DNA from 2 places in the Dietzia lutea genome. Region 1 is predicted to be linked to the other one. Evidence: predicted binding sites of a transcription regulator. Region 1 holds the regulator's gene; the other holds the start of a gene.
What was found. Region 1 encodes LexA, which represses DNA repair genes until DNA is damaged. Its sites were predicted from a motif close to CGAACANNTGTTCG; they were not measured.
Positions count from the first base shown of each region.

Region 2: A6035_RS06375 (HNH endonuclease signature motif containing protein) is a predicted target of LexA. The motif match lies at 1,803-1,816, and genes of this name have one in related genera.

Region 1 is NZ_CP015449.1:1,901,190-1,911,318, forward strand. It holds gene hrpA (ATP-dependent RNA helicase HrpA) at 1-2,941, shown strand, start outside; gene nrdR (transcriptional regulator NrdR) at 3,029-3,484, opposite strand; gene A6035_RS08670 (hypothetical protein) at 3,596-4,045, opposite strand; gene lexA (transcriptional repressor LexA) at 4,274-4,942, shown strand; gene hflX (GTPase HflX) at 5,014-6,465, opposite strand; gene dapF (diaminopimelate epimerase) at 6,480-7,409, opposite strand; gene A6035_RS08690 (malate synthase G) at 7,528-9,708, shown strand; gene A6035_RS08695 (IclR family transcriptional regulator) at 9,819-10,129, opposite strand, start outside.
Region 2 is NZ_CP015449.1:1,411,198-1,421,326, forward strand. It holds gene A6035_RS06375 (HNH endonuclease signature motif containing protein) at 1-1,747, opposite strand, end outside; gene A6035_RS06380 (acyl-CoA dehydrogenase family protein) at 2,009-3,166, opposite strand; gene A6035_RS06385 (DUF3253 domain-containing protein) at 3,319-3,855, opposite strand; gene A6035_RS06390 (FAD-binding protein) at 3,980-5,548, shown strand; gene A6035_RS06395 (AAA family ATPase) at 5,619-8,138, opposite strand; gene qcrB (cytochrome bc1 complex cytochrome b subunit) at 8,234-9,856, opposite strand; gene qcrA (cytochrome bc1 complex Rieske iron-sulfur subunit) at 9,853-10,129, opposite strand, start outside.

The sequences.
Region 1 (10,129 bases):
CTTCCCGCTGTTCGCGCGCCTCACCGCCGCCGAACAGCAGCGCGCCTTCCGCGCCCACTCCACCCGGCGCGTCGTGCTGTCCACCAACATCGCCGAGACCTCGGTGACCGTCCCGGGCATCCGCTACGTGGTGGACACCGGACAGGCGCGCATCTCGCGGTACTCGACCCGGACCAAGGTCCAGCGGCTGCCGATCGAGCCGGTCTCGCAGGCCTCCGCCGCGCAGCGCGCGGGCCGCTGCGGCCGCGTCGCCGACGGCATCTGCATCCGCCTGTACTCGGAGGAGGACTTCGAGGCACGGCCCGAGTTCACCGACCCCGAGATCCTGCGCACCAACCTCGCCTCGGTCATCTTGTCGATGGCGGATCTCGACCTCGGTCCCGTCGACGACTTCCCCTTCGTCGAGCCGCCGGACCGCAAGGCGGTCCGCGACGGCATGACCCTCCTCACCGAGCTGGGGGCGCTGAGGGTCGACGACGACGAGCGCCCGCACCTGACCGAGGTGGGCCGCGACATGGCCGCGCTCCCCCTCGACCCCCGACTGGCCCGGATGGTGGTGGAGGGCCACCGCAACGGGGCGCTGGGCGACGTGCTCGTGGTGGTCGCCGCCCTCACCGTGCAGGACGTCCGGGAGCGGCCCGCGGAGGAGCGGGACAAGGCCGACCAGCTCCATCGCCGCTTCACCGACAAGACGTCCGATTTCCTGGGCTACCTCAACCTGTGGCGCTACCTCACCGAGCAGCGCCGCGAACTCTCCGGCAGCGCGTTCCGCAAGATGTGCCGCGCGGAGTACCTGCACTGGCTCCGCATCCGCGAATGGCAGGACCTCAACGCCCAGCTGCGGAGCATGTGCCGCGAACGCGGCTGGCACCCGCCGTCCGGCCAGGCGTCCGAGGACGACCTGCACAAGGCGATCCTCACCGGCCTGCTCACCAACGTCGGCATGCGCGACGAGGACGCCCGCGAGTTCCGGGGCACCCGCGGCATCCGCTTCCAGATCTTCCCCGGCTCGGACCTGGCCCGGAAGCCACCCCGGTGGGTCATGGCGTCCGAGCTCGTGGAGACCTCACGGCTGTGGGCCCGCGACGTGGCGCGCATCGACCCCGCGTGGATCGAGCAGCTCGGCGGCCACCTCACCCGCACCCAGTACTCCGAGCCGCACTGGTCGGACGCCCGCGGCGCCGCCATGGCCTACGAGAAGGTCCTCCTGCTGGGCCTGACGGTCGTGGAGGCGCGCCGCGTGCTGCTGTCCCGGGTGGACGCTCCCCTGGCCCGCGAAATGCTCGTCCGTCACGGGATCGTCGAGGGGCGCCTCGACACGCGGGTCCCGGTCATCCGGGAGAACGCCGAGGCCGTGGCGCAGGCCAGGGAGTTGGAGACCCGCAGCCGTCGACGCGACCTGGTGATCGACGACGAGGCCCTGGTCGCCTTCTACCTCGACCGGCTCCCCGCCGACATCACCTCCGGCCGTCACCTGGACTCGTGGTGGAAGAAGCGCGGCCACCGCGACCCGGACTCGATCCGGCTGACCCCCGCCGACATCCGCACCTCGGAAGCCGCCCCCGACGCGGGTGACTTCCCGCCGTTCTGGCAGCAGGGCGACCGACGATTCGAGCTGCGCTACGAGTTCGACCCGGGCGTCGCCGCCGACGGCATCACCGTCCGGATCCCGCTGCCCCAGCTGTCCTCGGTGACCACCGCCGGTTTCGAGTGGTTGGTCCCCGGGCTGCGCGAAGAGCTCTACACGGAGATGCTGCGCACCCTCCCCAAGTACCTCCGGCGGCTCTGCTCGCCGCCCGCGGAATACGCCGCCCTGCTCGCCCGCGACGTCACCCCGCGCTCGGCCCCGCTTCCGGTGGCCCTGGCGCAGGCGCTCTCCGCCCGGATCGGGACGACGGTCGACCCCCGCGAGTTCGACCCCACGCAGCTCCCCGATCACCTGCGGGTGCGTTTCGAGGTGGTCGACGGCGAGACGGTCGTCGCGTCCGGCACCGACCTCGCAGCGCTGCGGACGCGACTGCGGGACAAGGTGCGCGAGACCCTCAACACCCGGCTCGTGCCGGACGACGGGCCATTCCGGCAGTGGAGTGCCGACACCATCGGCGATCTCCCCCCGTCGGTTACCGGCACGGTGGACGGTGTGGAGGTGACGGTCTACCCCGCCCTGCGCGTCGATGCGGACGGCATCCACCGGGTCGCGTGCGCGACGGAGGAGGAACGCCGGACCAGGCAGGCGTCAGCGGTGCTCACGCTCATCTCGTCCGACCTCGTCTCCGCCTCCTCGATCCTGCGCGGTCGCCCGGTCGAGCAGCGACTGGCCCTGACCCAGTACCCGCACGGGGGCGTCGAGGCACTGGTCTCCGACGCCGCCCTGGCGGCGTGTGGCCGGATCATCGCCCGGCGTAAGGGCGTGCCGGTGTTGACGGTGGCGGAGTTCGGCGAGTTACGGGACGCCGCCAGGGCGGAGGTGCCGGGGGCCGTGGCGTCGGCGATCTCGGCGGTCGTGCCCGCGTTGGTGGCGGCGCGGGAGGTGTCCGTGCGTGTGGCGGAGGCCCCGGCCGAGGTCGCCGAGGCGGTGGCCCCGTCGCTGGAGTTCCTCGTGGGTAAGGGTTTTCTGGCCCGGCATCCGGTCGACGTGCTGCCGCACCTGGAGCGGCACGTGAAGGCGGTCGGTGTCCGACTCGACCTGGCGGAGAAGTCCCCTGCCCGGCATCGGGAACTGACGGCCCGGTTGGCGCGGTCGGAGGAGACCGTCGAGGAGGCGTGCGCGGCTCTGCGACGTCGGCCCGGCGGCGCGCGCTCGTCGCGCGAGCTGCGGTGGTTGCTGGCCGAATACAGAGTGGGACTGTTCGCCCAGTCCCTCGGTACGTCCCGTCCGGTCTCGGCCGAGCGCATCGACAAGGCGGTGGCGTCCGCGCTCGCACCCCGCGCCCGGCGTTGACCGTCCGGCGGCCGGAGGTCCTACCACTGGTGTGAGCAGCGGCCTGCCATCGGCGCGGGCCGGCGGGTCAGCGGCTCGCGCGGCGGATCACAGGGTCGCGCGGCGGTCCCTGAGCGCGATGATCTCGCGTTCGAAATCGTCGGCCGAACTGAACTGCTTGTAGACGGAGGCGAAGCGTAGGTAGCCCACCTCGTCGAGGTCCTGGAGGGGGCCGAGGATCGCGAGACCGATCTCGTGGGCGGGCACCTCGGACGCGCCGCGTGCGCGGACGGTGTCCTCGACCTGCTGGGCGAGGCGCCGAAGGGCGTCCTCATCGATGGACCGGCCCTGGCAGGCCCGGCGAACTCCCCGGACCACTTTGTCGCGACTGAAGGCCTCGGTGACGCCGTTGCGTTTGAGGACCGTCAGCAGTGGCGTCTCGAGCGTCGTGAAGCGGTGCCCGCACTCCGGGCACTCCCGCCGGCGCCGGATGGCCTGACCCTCGTCGACCGATCGTGAGTCGATCACCCGGGAGTCCTCGTTGTGGCATGTAGGGCAGTACATTCCCGTGTGGCCCTTCGTCGACCGGACTTCACGCCTCCCAGGACGTAGACCACGGGACGCGGGGACGATTGACCATCGTCCCCGACTCATTCTAGGAGGCCGGTGTGCCGGTCACGCGTAGGCGGGCCCGCCGAGGAACGCCACGGCCAGGAGCATGAGAACCCCGAAGGCGATGCCGCAGGCCAGGAGTGCCCAGGCGGGCACGTCATCGACGACACGGGTCGGGGCCGGCGACTCAACGCGGCAGGCGCGCACACGGTCGGACGCCACCGGGCGGGCCTGGACGATCCGCCGCGGAGCCGACGTCCGCGAGGTCGCCGGCGCGTGAGCGACGACCCGGTCGGTGGAGGCGCCGTGGATGGGCGAGGCGGAGTCGCGACGGCCCACCGGCCGCGCGCCGGGTCGGGTCCCGGAACGCCCGCGGGCCTGTCGGTCCCCGGCCCGGCCGGCGTGCGGGCGGACACCGTCCGCACGCTGGGCGGGGGCGCGGTGCTCCGCCGCGCAGATCTCGGTCCACCCCACGGTGGAGTCGGTGTGCGAGTGCATCTCCAGAATGGTCATGTCCACTCCCTGCTCGATACGGTGTGCGAAGAGGATTCGCACAATCGTGTGGATTTCTGTGTACCTATGTTCGAATACCGATACGCCTAGAGTTGTATCACGCGACTCCGACACGGTCACCATTCCGCGACGAAGTTCTTCGAACGTGTGTGTGGCGCTCCCCGCTCAGGGGCGATAGGGTGTACACAGATGACGACGTCGAACATCCATTCGCCGAAGGGACCCGAGATGCCGAAGCCCGACTTCGACTCACTGACAGACCGCCAGAAGAGTGTGCTGCTGCACATCCACGACACGGTCAAGGAGCGCGGCTATCCGCCGAGCATCCGCGAGATCGGGGACGCCGTGGGCCTGCAGTCGACGTCGTCTGTAGCGCATCAGCTGCGGACCCTGGAGAAGAAGGGGTTCCTGACCCGGGATCCGCACAAGCCGCGGGCTGTCGACGTCCACGGGGTGCCCGGGCAGAAGACCCGGGGGCGCCGCTCCCCCACCAGCGAGGTCCGACGGCCGAGTGGAGCGGTCGAGCCCGTCTACGTCCCGGTCCTCGGTCGGATCGCGGCGGGTGGCCCCATTCTCGCCGAGCAGGCCGTGGAGGAGGTCTTCCCGCTCCCGACCGATCTCGTGGGGTCCGGGGACCTCTTCATGCTCAGGGTCGTCGGTGAGTCGATGATCGACGCGGCGATCTGCGACGGGGACTACGTCGTGGTGCGGCGGCAGAACGTCGCGGACAACGGCGAGATCGTCGCCGCGATGATCGACGGCGAGGCGACCGTGAAGACCTTCCGCAAGGACTCCACCGGGGTCTGGCTCCTGCCCCACAACCCGTCCTTCAGTCCCATCCCGGGCGAGCACGCCACGATTCTGGGCAAGGTCGTCACGGTGTTCCGCAAACTCTGAACACCGCCCTGCGACGACGACGCCGCCTGCCCCGTGATCGGGTCAGGCGGCGTCGTCGTCGCAGGGACCGGTCAGGCGGCCCCGTCGCGTGTGCCGCTGTCCGAGACGAATTCGCCGAGCTCACCGGCCACCGAGGCGGGAAGCCGCACCACCAGGCGCGTACCGCGGTCGGTGTGCTCCTCCTCGACCACCGCACCCTCGGTGTGGACCCGTGCGACCACGTCACCACGGGTGTACGGGACCTCGAGAGTCAGCTCCATGTCTCCGGAGGCCACGATCTGCATGATCCGTTCGAGCAACTCGTCGACGCCCTGCCCGGTGGCTGCTGAGACGAAGACCGCGTCCGGCAGGGCGTGGTGCAGCTCGGTGAGCACCACCGGATCGGCCGCGTCGATCTTGTTGATGACCACCAACTCGCGAGGTCGTTCGGCGTTCTGCTCCTCCACAACCTCGTTGATCACCTTGCGGACGGCCTCGATCTGACGAAGGGGGAACGCGTCCGAACCGTCCACCACGTGGAGCAACAGCTCGGAGTCGACCACCTCCTCCAGCGTGGACCGGAACGCCTCGACCAACTGCGTGGGCAGGTGCCGGACGAAGCCGACCGTGTCGGTGAACACGACCGGCCGCCCGTCGGGAAGGTCGGCGCGGCGGGTGGTGGGATCGAGTGTGGCGAACAGCGCGTTCTGCACGAGGACGCCGGCGCCGGTGATCCGGTTCAACAGGCTCGACTTCCCGGCGTTGGTGTATCCGGCGATCGCGATCGACGGAACGGGCGTGGCGCGCCTGCGGTAGCGCTTGGTGTCGCGGGACTGCTTCATGCCCTTGATGTCGCGACGCAGCCGGGCCATGCGCTCGCGGATACGGCGTCTGTCCGTCTCGATCTTCGTCTCACCGGGGCCACGCAGGCCGACGCCGCCATTGCTGCCGGCCCGGCCACCCGCCTGTCGGGAGAGCGACTCACCCCACCCGCGGAGGCGGGGGAGCATGTATTCCATCTGTGCGAGGGAGACCTGCGCCTTGCCCTCGCGGCTGGTCGCGTGCTGAGCGAAGATGTCGAGGATCAACGCCGTCCGGTCGATGACCTTGACGTTGATCGCCTTCTCCAGCGCGAGGAGCTGACCCGGGGTGAGCTCGCCGTCGCAGATCACGGTGTCGGCACCCGTCGCGGCGATGACGTCCTTGAGGACGCTCACCTTTCCGGAGCCGATGAAGGTCGCCGCGTCCGGCTTGTCGCGGCGTTGGATGAGAGCGTCGCAGACCTCGGAGCCGGCCGTCTCGGCGAGCTGGGCGAGCTCCGCCATCGCGGCGTCCGCCTGGGCTGCGGACCCTTCGGTCCACACGCCCACCAGTACGACCCGCTCCAGGCGGAGCTGGCGGTACTCGGCGTCGTTGACGTCCTGGAGTTCGGTGGACAGACCCGCCACCCGGCGCAGCGAGGATCTCTCCTCGAGCTGCAGTTCGCCGATGGATGGATCGAGGTCGCGTGTCGGCCGCTCGGCGGCCGTGTGATCAATAGTCATTCCCCTGCATCATCTCACATCGGGGCTGTGTGTGTCGCGTGCACGGCCGTGTGATATGCCCCGCCGTGGTACCGGCCGCTCGCGACGAGCGCGGACGGGCCGATGAGAGTCGAACCGCCGTCGGTCAGATGTACCTTGACCTCCCCGCCGGGGACCGCCACGACGACGTCTCCGGTGCCGCGTCCGGCGTCGGCCAGAGCGGCGACCGCCGTCGCCACGATGCCGGTCCCGCATGACATCGTCTCCCCCGCTCCCCGCTCGTGCACGCGCATGGTCACCCGCCCCTCGGACAGGGGCGTGGCGATCTCCACGTTGACGCCGTGTGGGAAGAAATCGCGGTCGAAGGTCGGGGCGTCGCCGACCGGCAAGGCGGCCAGAGTCGCGGCGTCCAGCCCGGGCACGATGCAGGCCAGATGGGGGTTGCCCATGTCGACGGCCACGCCCGCGAAGGTGCGGCCACCGAGCTCGGCCGAGGAGAGTCCGAGCAGCCGCGGCTCCCCCATGTCGACCCGGACGACGGCGTCGTCGCCGGAGTGGGACACGATCGTCGCGGGCCGCGGCCCGGAACGCGTGCCGATGGCGATCGTTCCGGTGTCGGCCCGGTGCGTGGCCACCAGCGCGTGGGCGAATACCCGGACCCCGTTTCCGCACATCTCGGCGATCGAACCGTCCGCGTTGCGGTAGTCCATGAACCAGTCCGCGCGGTCGACCCCGTTCGGGAGCGCGGGAAGAACCCCGCGATCGACTAGGGCACCGGCGGTGGCGATCCGGAGGATTCCGTCGGCACCGATGCCGCCGCGTCGGTCGCAGAGCGCGCGGACCAGCGTCTCGTCGAGGTCGAGCTCGGCGTGGTCGTCGGGCAGGATCACGAAGTCGTTGAGTGTGCCGTGGCCCTTGAGGAAGGCGATGCCGTCGGTGGCCGTCGGCGTGTGGTCCGGAGTCATGTCGTGATCGTACTAGCGGCCGACCGTCATTCCGCACTGCGGAAATGGCGGATGAAGCGCCACGACGAGGACATTAGAGTCGGTGGGGAGAACGATCCCCTACCTGAGGAGAGCATCGATGTCCGAACGCATCACCGTCGGCGGTATCCAGGTCGACGAGGTCCTCTTCGACTTCGTCAACACCCAGGCGATCCCGGGCACCGGGGTCGACCCCGACGCGTTCTGGGCCGGTGCCTCCGAGATCTTCGCGGACCTGGCTCCCCGGAACCGCGAACTGCTCGCCGTGCGGGACGACCTGCAGTCGAAGATCGACGCGTGGCACCACGAGAACCCGGCGCCGATCGACCAGGCGGCGTACAAGGAGTTCCTCCGGGAGATCGGCTACCTCGTGCCGGAGCCCGAGTCGGTCTCGGTCACCACGGAGAACGTCGACGCGGAGATCGCGACCGTCGCCGGTCCGCAACTCGTCGTGCCGGTCACCAACGCACGATTCGCCCTCAACGCCGGCAACGCTCGCTGGGGTTCGCTCTACGACGCCCTCTACGGCACCGACGCCATCCCGGAGACCGACGGCGCCGAGCAGGGCGACTCCTACAACAAGGTCCGTGGCGACAAGGTGATCGAGTGGGCTCGTGAGTTCCTCGACGACGCGGCGCCGTTGGCCTCCGGCAGCCACGTGGGGACCACCGGGTACGCGGTCGTGGACGGCGCGCTCCGGGTCACGCTCGCGGACGGCGCGACCACCGGGCTGGCCGACCCGGAGAAGTTCGTGGGCTACCGCGGGGATGCCGCCAGCCCCTCCTCGGTGCTGCTGCGCAACAACGGCCTGCACATCGACATCCAGATCGACCCGGACTCCCCCATCGGCTCGACGGACGCGGCCGGCGTCAAGGACGTCGTCCTCGAGTCCGCCGTCACGACGATCATGGACTTCGAGGATTCCGTCGCCGCTGTCGACGCCGAGGACAAGACGCTCGGCTACCGCAACTGGCTCGGCCTGATGAAGGGCGACCTGTCCGAGGAGATCAGCAAGGGCGGTAAGACGTTCAACCGCGTCCTCAACGACGACCGTGTCTACACCTCCCCCGACGGCTCCGGTGAGGTCCGCCTCCACGGGCGATCGATGCTGTTCGTCCGCAACGTCGGCCACCTCATGACGAACCCCGCGGTCCTGGACGCCGAGGGCAACGAGCTGCCCGAGGGGATCCTCGACGCGCTGATCACCGCGCTGGCGGGCATGCACGGGATCGCGGAGGGCAACGAGCGCGGCAACAGCCGCAGCGGGTCGATCTACATCGTCAAGCCCAAGCAGCACGGGCCCGACGAGGTCGCGTTCACCACCGAGCTGTTCGGCCGCGTCGAGAAGCTCCTCGGCCTGCCGGCCAACACCCTGAAGGTCGGCATCATGGACGAGGAGCGCCGCACGTCGGTGAACCTCGCCGCCTGCATCGCGGAGGCCACAGAGCGTGTCGTGTTCATCAACACCGGGTTCCTCGACCGCACCGGCGACGAGATCCACACCTCCATGGAGGCCGGGCCGATGATCCGCAAGGGCGAGATGAAGTCCGCGCGCTGGATGAACGCCTACGAGGACTTCAACGTCGACACCGGCCTGGCGTGTGGTCTGCGGGGCCGCGCGCAGATCGGCAAGGGCATGTGGGCCAAGACCGACCTCATGGCGGAGATGCTCGCCGAGAAGATCGGCCAGCCGAAGGCCGGCGCCAACACCGCCTGGGTCCCGTCGCCGACCGGCGCCACCCTGCACGCCACCCACTACCACCGCGTCAACGTCCTGACCCGCCAGGAGGAGCTCCTCGCCGGCGGTCGTCGCGCGAGCGTCGACGACATCCTCACGGTGCCGCTCGCGCCGAGCACCGACTGGTCGGATGAGGAGAAGAAGGAGGAGGTCGACAACTCCTGCCAGACCATCCTGGGCTACGTCGTCCGCTGGGTCGAGCAGGGGATCGGCGTCTCGAAGGTCCCGGACATCCACGACGTGAACCTCATGGAAGACCGCGCCACGCTGCGGATCTCCTCGCAGCTGCTGGCCAACTGGATCCGCCACGGCATCGTCACCGCGGAGTTCGTGGAGGATTCGCTGCGCCGCATGGCCGAGGTCGTCGACAAGCAGAACGAGGGCGACGACGCCTACCGGAACATGGCGCCGGACGTCGAGTCCTCGATCGCCTGGCAGGCGGCCCGCGAGCTGATCCTCGAGGGCACCACGCAGCCGTCGGGCTACACCGAGCCGATCCTGCACCGCCGTCGCCGCGAGTTCAAGGCCGCGAACGGGCTTTGACCCTCGCGGGAATCCGCTACTCCCTTCGGCATCCGCTACCCCTGCAGAGGTAGCGAATCCGGGCCGGGAGTAGCGGATCTCCGGTATCGGGACGGCGCCACGCCGCACGGTCAGCCGAGGAGACCCCCTACCGCGGCCCGGAGGACGTCGACGGCGGCGTCCCTCCGGTCTCGGGTGAAGCGGGCTTCGGGCCCGGAGGCGGAGATCGCGAACGCCGCGTCGCCGGTGCCCACGGCGATGGCCACGCACCGCACCCCTTCCTCCTGCTCGGACTCGTCGGTGGCGAAGCCCCGGCGTCGGACCTCGTGGATCTGCTCGATCAGCGCGCCGACCTCGACGAGGGTCGAGTCGGTGTAGCGGCGCATGCCGGCCCGTTCCAGCATGGCGCGGATGTCGGCGTCGTCGTCGCCCGCCACGAGGG
Region 2 (10,129 bases), 490 kb from region 1:
CTTCCGCCGGGGCCCGGCGTCGCTGTCCGCGACGCCGGGCCCCGGCGCTTTTTGGTCGTGATCGGGCCGCTCCCGCCCGACACTTTTCGCCGCGCGCCGGTGGCCGGCGCTGTCTAGAAGGGCGGTGTGTCGGTGTCGGTGGTGGGGTGGCCGGTTGTGGGTGGTGGTGTGGTGGTGTTGGCGGCGCGTTCGGCGGCCAGGCGTCGGGCGCGTCGGAGCCAGTGGGTGGCTTGTGGTCGGGGGTCGAGCCAGGGCCGGCGGGGTGGGGCGCTGGTCGCTTTTGGTTCGGGTTCGGGTTCGCGTTGGCGCCAGCGGGCCAGGGTCCGGTGGGATGGGTGGTCAGGGTGTGGCCGGTGTCGGTGGTCACGGTCAGGGTGCCGTCGGGGGCGAGGTGGTAGTGCCAGCCGTGGAAGGTTTTGAAGCGGTGGTGTTGGCGGCACATGATGGCGAGGTTGGCTTCGATGGTCAGGCCGCCGTTGTCGGGGTCGGTGTGGTTGAAGGGTCGGATGTGGTCGATGTCGCAGTCTTGGGCGGGTACGGAGCAGCCGGGGTGGCGGCAGGTGCCGTCGCGTAGGCGGATGCGGTGGGCCAGTTCGGTGCTGATGCGGTAGCGGCGGGCTGTGGTGGGGGTGTCGGCGGTGCCGGGTTCGGTGTGGGGCACGGTGATGGTGGCGCCGACGCTGCGGGACAGCAGTTCGATGAGGGCCTCGATGGTGGCCGGGCCGCCGCGGGGGAGGTAGACCTCGGGTTCGCCGTCGGGGCCCAGGGGTGCGAGCACGGTGATGGTGGGGCGGACCTGGGTGGCCGGGCGGCGGGCTCCGGCCCGCGCGCCATCCCGTGTGCCGGTCTGCGCGTCGGCGGGTGTGTCTGCCGTGGCGTGGCCGCCCGCGTTGTCGCCGGGCTGGTCGGCTGTGTCGGTGGGGTCGGGGTCGAGGAAGGCGGCGACGAGGGCGTCGGCGCGTAGTTCGTCGATGCTGCGGATGTATTCGGCGTCGAGGGTGTCGGCGCCTGCGCGGGCGGCCTGCAGGCGGGCCTGTTTGTCGCGGGTGGCCTGCTCGGTGGCGGCGCGGTGCAGGACCTCGTAGACGGTGGAGGCTTCGGCGGCGGTCAGGTGGGCTGTGAGGTCGGCCATGCCGTCGGTGCCGCGGCGGAGGCGGATGTGGCGTTCGCGGGTGGCGGCGGCGCGGCGGGCGCGGACGCCGGCGGGGTCGTGGTCGGTGATGATGCGGTCGAGGGTGCCCAGGATGGCCTCGCGTCCGGGGCGTGTGCCGGCGGCGATGGCGGCCATGAGCCAGTCGATGATCTCGCGTTGGACGGCGCCGCGGTGGGCCGAGTCCACGGTGCGCATCTGGCGGGCGAGCAGGGCGGCGGTGTCCTCGTCGAGGCGGCCGGTTTCCATGGCCTCGACCAGGGTGGGGAAGCGGGTGATCAGGGTGCGGGCCCGGGTGAGCAGGGTGCGGGCACGGTTGTTGTGCACGCCGTAGGCGGCGACGATCTCGGCGCAGGCGATGTGGAAGGGTTCGATGACGGCGTGTTCGGGTGTGAGGTCGACCTGCGGGTCGTATCCGGCGGCCAGGTCGCGTCGTTCCTGCTCGTCTTCGCAGACGGTGTAGAGGTGGTAGCAGGCCCGGAGGCGGGCGGCGGCGGCGATGTTCTCGGCGTAGAGGGCCTGCACGGCGGCGGCGCCGGCCGCGGCGATGGCGGGACAGTCGACGGAGCCGCCCGGGTGCGACTGTGCTCGCGTCATCGGTGCCCGCCCCCTCGCGTGTGTGGGTGTGATCGCCGCCCGACCGGGCGACTATCGCTCGTGTGTTCGATCAAGTGAACGCTAGCAACCCACTACGACACGATGGGGTTCCAACTCGTCTACCCGTGGCGAGCGGCGACAACCGGGGCGGCCGTCGGATGCGGCCGCTCGAGGACGGCCGTACGGGGCAGGGCGGCCACGAGAACGGGCCCCGTCCGCGGTGCGCGGTCGAGGCCCGTTCGGTGGGGTGGGGAGGTGCGCTTACAGCCCCATGTCCTTGGCGATGATGGTCTTCATGACCTCGTTGGTTCCGCCGTAGATCCGGTTCACGCGGTTGTCGGAGTAGAGGCGCGCGATCGGGTACTCGTTGATGAAGCCGTAGCCGCCGTGCAGCTGGAGACAGCGGTCGATGACCTCGGCCGCGACCTCGGTGCAGAACAACTTGGCCGAGGCGGCCTCGGCGGCCGTGAGCTCGCCCGCGTCGAGCGCCTCGAGAGCCCGGTCGGCGACGGCCTGCGCGGCATCGACCTTGGCCTGGCAGGCCGCGAGCTCGAACTTGGTGTTCTGGAAGGCGGAGACGGGCTTGCCGAACACCTCGCGCTGCCGGGTGTATTCCTTGGCGAAACGCACCGCGGCCGCGGCCTGCGCGTAGGCGCCGAAGGCGATGCCCCAGCGCTCCGACGGAAGGTTCTGGCCGAGGTACGAGAAGCCCCGGTTTTCCTCGCCGAGGAGGTCCTCGACGGGCACCTTGACGTCGGTGAAGGACAGCTCGGCGGTGTCGGAGGTCTTGAGTCCGACCTTGTCGAGCTTCCGGCCCACGGAGTAGCCCTCGAGCGAGGTCTGCACCGCGAGCAGGGAGATGCCGAATCGGCGGTCGTCCTCGCGCGGCGGCGCGGTACGCGCGCAGACGATGACGCGATCGGCGTGGACGCCGCCGGTGATGAAGGTCTTGGCCCCGTTGAGGATGTAGTGGGTGCCGTCCTCGGAGAGCTTGGCGGTGGTCTTCATGCCGGCGAGGTCCGAACCGGTGCCCGGCTCGGTCATGGCGATGGCCCACATCTCCTCGCCGGAGACGAACTTGGGGAAGTATCGAGACTTCTGCTCGTCGGTCGCGAGCATCTTCAGGTAAGGCAGGCAAAGGGCCACGTGGACGTTGGACCCTCCGAAGCTCACGCCTGCGCGGATGACCTCCTCGGACTGGATGGCCTCGAACTTGTGCGAGTCGAGGCCGGCACCGCCGTACTCCTCGTCCACGGTGATGCCGAACAGGCCGAGGTCGGCGAGCTTGTAGTAGAAGTCGCGCGGGACGATCCCGGCTTCGTACCACTCGTCGTAGTGGGGGACGACCTCGGACTCGATGAAGTCGCGGAGGGTCTTCCGGAAGGCCTCGTGGTCTTCGTTGAACACAGTGCGGCGCAAGAGGGTGCCTTTCCATCGGTGGCCCGCCCGGGTCGGCGGACCGATCGTGCCGGAGGGGAGCGGGGCGTCGGGTAGTGGACTGTTACCGGTGAGTAGCTTACAAGAAACCGACTGCGCTCCGCGGGTTCCACACCTCATCCGTTTCGGCTATCTCACTCATTGCCGGGGATGAATTCCAGGCCTTCGTCCGCGACGATCCGGATCGGACCGCTGACGTCCGTCCCGTCGACTCGCTGACCCTTCCGCGTCACCGCTACCACGCCCCCGTCGCGGAGCTCGAATGCGACCGAACGCGCGGCCTCCATATGGTCGCGCCAGCCCTCCCCGCCGACGACCCGGGCGGCATCCGAGGGGCATATCGACCCGGTGCCGCGGGATCGCAGGAGGGTTCTGATCGTCGCCTCGAGTCGCCGCCGCGTGCCCTCGTCGGTCGGCTCCCACCACGGATCGCCGCGCTCGCCGAGGGCGACCTTCGCGTCATGCACCATCACCCGGGCCGCGTCTCCCCGGGCCTTGACCTCACGCCGCCCGGTCATCAGTGCGCGAACCAGCTCGGCGCGGAGCTTCTCGGGGATCGAGGGGTCGGTCGCGCGCCAACGTCTGCCGCCGACCACGACGTAGTGGCCGTCGTCCGCGTGTTCCGCGCCGTCGGCCGGGCCCTGCTGATTGTCGGTCACCCTGTCGATCATGCCTGTGAGAGTCCGCGGTCGGCGGTGATCGCATCCGACGGCGGTCTGTCCGAGGCCGGTGTTATCGTCACGACAGGGCACTGAAACGCGTTCCACCGGATGAGACGGAAGACGAGGGACCTTCGTGACGGCGCAGGACAGAACTTTCGACGCGGAATTCGACGTGGTGGTCGTGGGGTCGGGGGTGGCCGCGCTGTTCGGCGCCGCCGCCGCGGCCTCGCGCGGACTGTCCACCTGCCTGATCGAGAAGACCGACCGATTCGGCGGAACCTCCGCGTACTCCGGCGGGGCGGTGTGGCTGCCCGGTAACGCGGTCCTCGCCAGAGACGGTGTCGACGACTCAGTCGAGAAGGGCCGGACCTACTTCCGTGCGGTGGTGGGCGACCGAACCGACCGGGACGTACAGGACGCCTTCCTCAACACGGGGCCGGCGGTCGTCACCTTCCTGCAGGAGGAACTGGGCATCCCCACCAGGTTCCAGGCGTTCCCCGACTACTTCGACGCGCCGGGGCGCCAGGAACAGGGCCGGAGCATCTACCCGAAGCCGATCAAGGGCGAGGAGGTCGGGGATCGGGCGGCGGATGTGCGTCCGCCGGTTCCCGCCGACCAGTTCGGCGCCGCCGAGGACACCACCCGGCTGGAGGGAGGCCGCGCATGGGTGGCCCGGCTCGTGCTCGCGCTCGACGCGATGGACTCCGCCGAGACGCGTCTGAACACCGCGGCGCAGGAACTGGTGCGGGACGAGGACGGACGCGTGATCGGGGTGGCCGTCGACGGTGAGGGCGGCCGCCGGCTGCTCGGTGCCCGTCGAGGCGTGCTGGTCGCCGCGGGTGGGTTCGAGCGTTCCGGGGAGCTGCGTCACCGTTGGCAGCAGATGCCCACCGCCGATTGGTCGTCCTCGCATCCGGACACCGGCTCCGGCGACGCGGTCCGCATGTTCGAGCACGTCGGGGCGCAGCTCGACCTGCTCGACCAGTCGTGGTGGTGCCCCGCCACCCTTTTCCCGAACGGCCACGCGGCGTTCACGCTGGGGTTCCGCTCCGGGTTCATCGTCGACGGCACGGGCCGTCGGTTCGCCGACGAGCTCCTGCCCTACGACCAGATGGGCCGCCGGATGCGCGCCCGGATGGCGGACGGGGCCGGTGACGAGTTCTGGCTGATCTTCGACGACGCCGAGGCCGGTAACTTCCCGGCCATCTGCATCCCCGCGCCCGAACCCGACCAGCTGCGCGAGGCGGGACTGTGGCACACCGCCGGTTCCGTCGACGAGCTGGCGGCCGCCACCGGGCTGGACGCCGCGGCGCTGCAGGAGAGCCTCGAGCGGTTCAACGGCTTCGCCGAGCAGGGGAGGGACGCGGACTTTGCCCGGGGGGAGGACCCGTACGGTCGCTTCTTCCTGGGCGTCTCCACGGCCGAGCAGTGCCTGCGGCCCGTGGGAGGGGACCGTCTGCACGCCGTCCGCCTGGTCCTCGGTGACCTGGGCACCAAGGGCGGCGCGGTGATCGACGCGAACGGTGCCGTGCTCGACACGGAGGGTCGACCGATCCCGGGCCTGTACGCGGCGGGCAACTCGTCGGCGTCGGTGTCCGGGGAGGCCTACCCCGGGCCGGGCGTCCCGCTCGGCTCCGGAATGGCCATGGCCTTCCGCGCTGTGGCTGACATGGCCGGGGAGCCGTTGCCGATCGCACCCTGAACAGCTTCGCGCGGCACCGGCCGGCCCGGCGGCTGCCCTCAGTGGCCGCCGAGGCCGGGACCGGCCGGGATCAGCGGCCGGCCCAGCGGAGGAAGTCGGCGACCGGGACGACCGGTGTGCCCCACCGCTGGGCGGCCCGCGACTTGGTCGACTGGCTGCCCGGTTCGGCGATCACCAGCACGTCGCAGCGGGACTTGGTCACCGCCGACACCGGCTCGAGACCGCGCCGGCGAGCCATGCCTTCCATCTCGTCCCGCGCCACCACCGTGCCGTCCCGGTCGAGTGCACTACCGGTGAAACACACGCGCGCCCCGGGCCGCAGCACCTCGGCCACGTCGACCGCCGGCGCGGCCTCCAGCCCCCGCGTGAGATCCGAGCCCACCACCTCGGAGGCCAGCCGCAGCCTGTCGAGCAGGACTGCGGTCATCGGTACCCGCTGCGCGGCGCGACGGATCTGGTCGGCCACGAGCCCGCGCGCTCCCACCACGACATCGCGGTCGCCTGCGGTGATCACCTCGTCGTCGTCGCCAGTTCCCGGGTGACCACCGCGGCGCGGTGGGTCGAGTAGTACCGCCGACACCTCCGCGCTGATCCGCAGCATCGCCGACAGCTGGGGGAGTGCGGCCGGGGACGGTGGGTGGGCGTCGCCGTCGCGGGTGAGGAGGTACCCGCCCCGCGCCGGCTCCGCCGGACCCACCGCGCCCGGCCCCACCGCGCCCGCACCGGCCTCGTCCCCGTGCGGGTCGACCCGGTGCGACCCGGCGCCGACCACGTCGAACACCCCGGCGCCGGTCTCGTCGAGCCACAGCCGCTCCCGGGCCTCGAGTGCGACGCGCGCACGGCGGATCGCCGAGCCGGCGCGATGACGGGCACGCTCACCGGGAATGAGCGCGGCGGAGGGGATGTCCACCCCGGGCGGCATCGCCACCGGACTGCCCAGTCGCTCGAGCTCGGCGGCGAGACACTCCAGCGTGGCGTCCAGGTTCACGCCTATCGGCGTGTAGCCGTCCACGAGCGGCGCGATCATCGCCCACGCCTCCGGCAACGTCGGCGCGAGCAGCACGTCGGACGCGCTGATCCCGTAGTCCGCCCGCGCCTGCCCCAGGTCGCGCTGCGGGTTGACCAGCGTGGTCACCGCGCTACCGTCCGGGAATACCACCGCGAGCTCCACCGGCCGCGGACGGGAACGGGCGCCGTCGCCCCCGACGGTGAGCGCCGCGATCGCACAGTAGCGTCGGCCGTGGACGTCGCCCTCGGGGTCGCGGAGGAACCGGAGGATCCGGCGGTCGGTTCCGAGGTCGCCCGGCCTGACCGGCCGGGTGAGGACGAGACCGTCCAGGGAACGCGACCGGCTGAGCGCGACATACAACTGGCCGGGCGCGAAGGTGCCGCCGCCGAGGTCCACGATGAGCCTGTCCAGCGTCTGACCCTGGCTCTTGTGGATGGTGATCGCCCAGGCCAGGGTGAAAGGGAACTGGCTGAAGGAGCCGACGGCCTCGTGGCGCACCGTGCCGTCGGAGCCGTAGGGGCGGGTCACGTCCCAGGTGTGTGGGGCGACCTCGGCCACCTCACCACCGGGGAATCCGACGACGACGACGGGTCCTGTCTCTCCCCGGCCCTCCCGTCGCCCCGGCGACGCATCGAGCACCCGCCCGATGGAGCCGTTGACCCAGCGGTCCGCCGGGTCATTGGTGAGCATCATGACCTGGGCGCCGACCTTGAACACGAGCCTCGCCTCGGTCGGAGGCTCGAACCCGGTGAGGTCGCCGGTGATGGCAGCCTCCATCGTCAGCTCTGCCCCGGGGAGACGGTCGAGGCGTCGGCGATTGTGGGCGGCGGCCATCCGGTTGGTGGTGGTCAGCGTCAGCCACGGCGCGTCGTCCGGCGGCTCGAACCCCGGGTCGGTGCGCGAGTTGAGCCGCTCGAGTGCGGTGCCGACGAGCGTGCCCTCGCGGATCGAGTTGAGGATGGCGGTCAGCTCCGGGTCGCCGGACTGCCGGAAGACGTGGGTGAGATCGACGGTGGGGAAGCGGTCGCGGTCGAAGCGCTCGGCGGAGAAGAAGTAGGGGGTCGTGTACGCCGCGTCGAAGTCGGGGCGCTCCGCCTCGGTGACGACCGGTGGGAGTTGGAAGAGGTCGCCCACCAGGACGAGCTGGACGCCGCCGAACGGCATCGTGGGGTCCGGACCGAATCGCTCGAGGGCGATCGCCATCATGTCGAACAGGTCGGCGCGGATCATCGACGCCTCGTCCACGATCAGTGTGCGGACGCCGGCGAGCGCCCCGGCGAAACGCCCCGGGCGGTACGAGGCACTGCGGACGTGGTCGACGGTGAACCCGGGGTGTAAGCCGAACAGTCGGTGGATGGTGTAGCCGCCGACGTTGAGTGCGGCGATGCCGGTCGGGGCGGCGACCAGCGTGGGGCGACGGGTCTCCTCGAGGAAGCGACGGATGAGGGTCGACTTGCCGGTGCCCGCCTTGCCGGTGAGAAAGAGGTCGTGCCCGCCGTGGAGGAGTTCGAGGGCGTGGTCGACCTCATCGGTGAGCACGATCCCACCGTCCGCGCCGGACGTGTGTGACTGCTCGGTCATTCCTACCTCGCGGGTCGAGGGCGGGGTGGACGACGACCGCGGGCCGGACCTCCTCAGAGAAGGAGATCCGGCCCGCGGTCGGGTGCTGTCGGGGATCAGTGCTCGTCGTGGCGACGAGTACGGTTCTCCTCCTGCAGCGTCGTGAGCATCGAGTGCTCGCGGTGGTGCTTGTCGTGATCGGCCTCGTCGAGCAGGCGCGCCTCCTCGACGGGGTCGGGCGTGAGCGCGCCGCGCGGGGGGCGGCCCGCGACGCCGAGCTGGTTCATCTTGGTGGGCACCTTGGCGCCGGCGTACTCGAGCGGGACGGCGTGGCCGTGCTCGTCGATCTCGCCGAGGGGCTGGTGGACCTCGATGAACTCACCCTGCGGCATCCGCATGATGATGCCGGTCTCGATGCCGTGCTCCAGCACCTCGCGGTCCGAGCGCTGGAGACCCAGGCACAGACGGTAGGTGAAGAAGTACACCAGCGGCGGCAGCAGGATGAGCCCGATACGTCCGGCCCACGTCGTCGCGTTGAGCGAGATGGCGAAGTGGTACGCGATGAGGTCGTTGGAGCCCATCAGGACCAGGATCACGTAGAAGGTGATCGCCATCATGCCGGAGGCGGTACGGACCGGCACGTCGCGCGGACGCTGCAGCAGGTTGTGGTGCGCCTTGTCGCCCGTGATCCTGGCCTCGATCTGCGGGTAGAGGAACATCAGCACGACCATGGCGCCGAGCATGACGGCCACCCAGGTGGTCGCCGGGATCGTGTACGGGCCGAGGTAGAGCTCCCAGGCCGGCATCACACGGGCGCCGCCCTCGGTCCACAGCATGTACCAGTCGGGTTGCGAACCGGCGGAGATGTGCGACGGGTTGTATGGCCCGAGATTCCATATCGCGTTGATCGTGAACAAGCCCGAGAAGAGCATGAGCATGCCGACGGTGATGGCACCGAACGCGATCGACTTGACGGCGAAGACCGGGAGGATCCGGACGCCGACGACGTTGTTCTCCGTGCGGCCGGGCCCGGGGAACTGCGTGTGCTTCTGGTACCACACCAGCGCGAGGTGAGCGGCGATCAGCGCGAGGATGATGGCCGGGATGATCAGCACGTGCAGGACGTAGAAGCGCGGGATCATGATCTCGCCGGGGAAGTCCCCGCCGAAGATCATCCAGTGCATCCAGGTACCGATCACGGGCAGACCCACGATGATCGCGGAGGTGATGCGGAGGCCGGTGCCCGAGAGCACGTCGTCCGGCAGACCGTAACCGAGGAAGCCCTCGACGATGCCCAGGAGCAGCAGCACGCAACCGATGGTCCAGTTGGCCTCACGCGGTCGGCGGAACGCGCCGGTGAAGAAGACGCGGATCATGTGGACGACCATCGACGCCACGAACAGCAGGGCCGCCCAATGGTGGATCTGCCGCACGAAGAGTCCGCCACGGACCTCGAACGAGATGTCCAACGCGGTCTCGTAGGCGCGCGAGATCTCGATGCCGTTGAGCGGCGCGTACGCACCCTGGTAGATCACCTTCGACATGGAGGGGTCGAAGAACAGGGTGAGGTAGACACCCGAGATCAGCAGGATGATGAAGCTGTACAGGGCGACCTCGCCCAGCAGGAAGGACCAGTGCGTCGGGAAGACCTTGTTGATCTGCCGGCGCATGCCCTTGGCCATGGTGTACCGCGCGTCGAGGCCGTCGCCCAGGGACGCGAGTCTTGTGTTAGTGCTCATGAACGACGCTCCCAGAAGGCGGGTCCGACCGGCTCGACGAAGTCACCGTTGGCGACGAGGTAACCCTCGTTGTCCACGGCGATGGGCAGCTGCGGAAGCGCGCGGGCGGCGGGGCCGAAAACCGGCTTCGCGTACTCGAGCGCGTCGAACTGCGACTGGTGGCACGGGCAGAGGAATCGATGGGTCTGCTGCTCGTACAGCGGGGTGGGGCAGCCGAGGTGGGTGCACACCTTCGAATAGGCGTACAGGTCACCGTAGTTGAAGTTCTCCTGG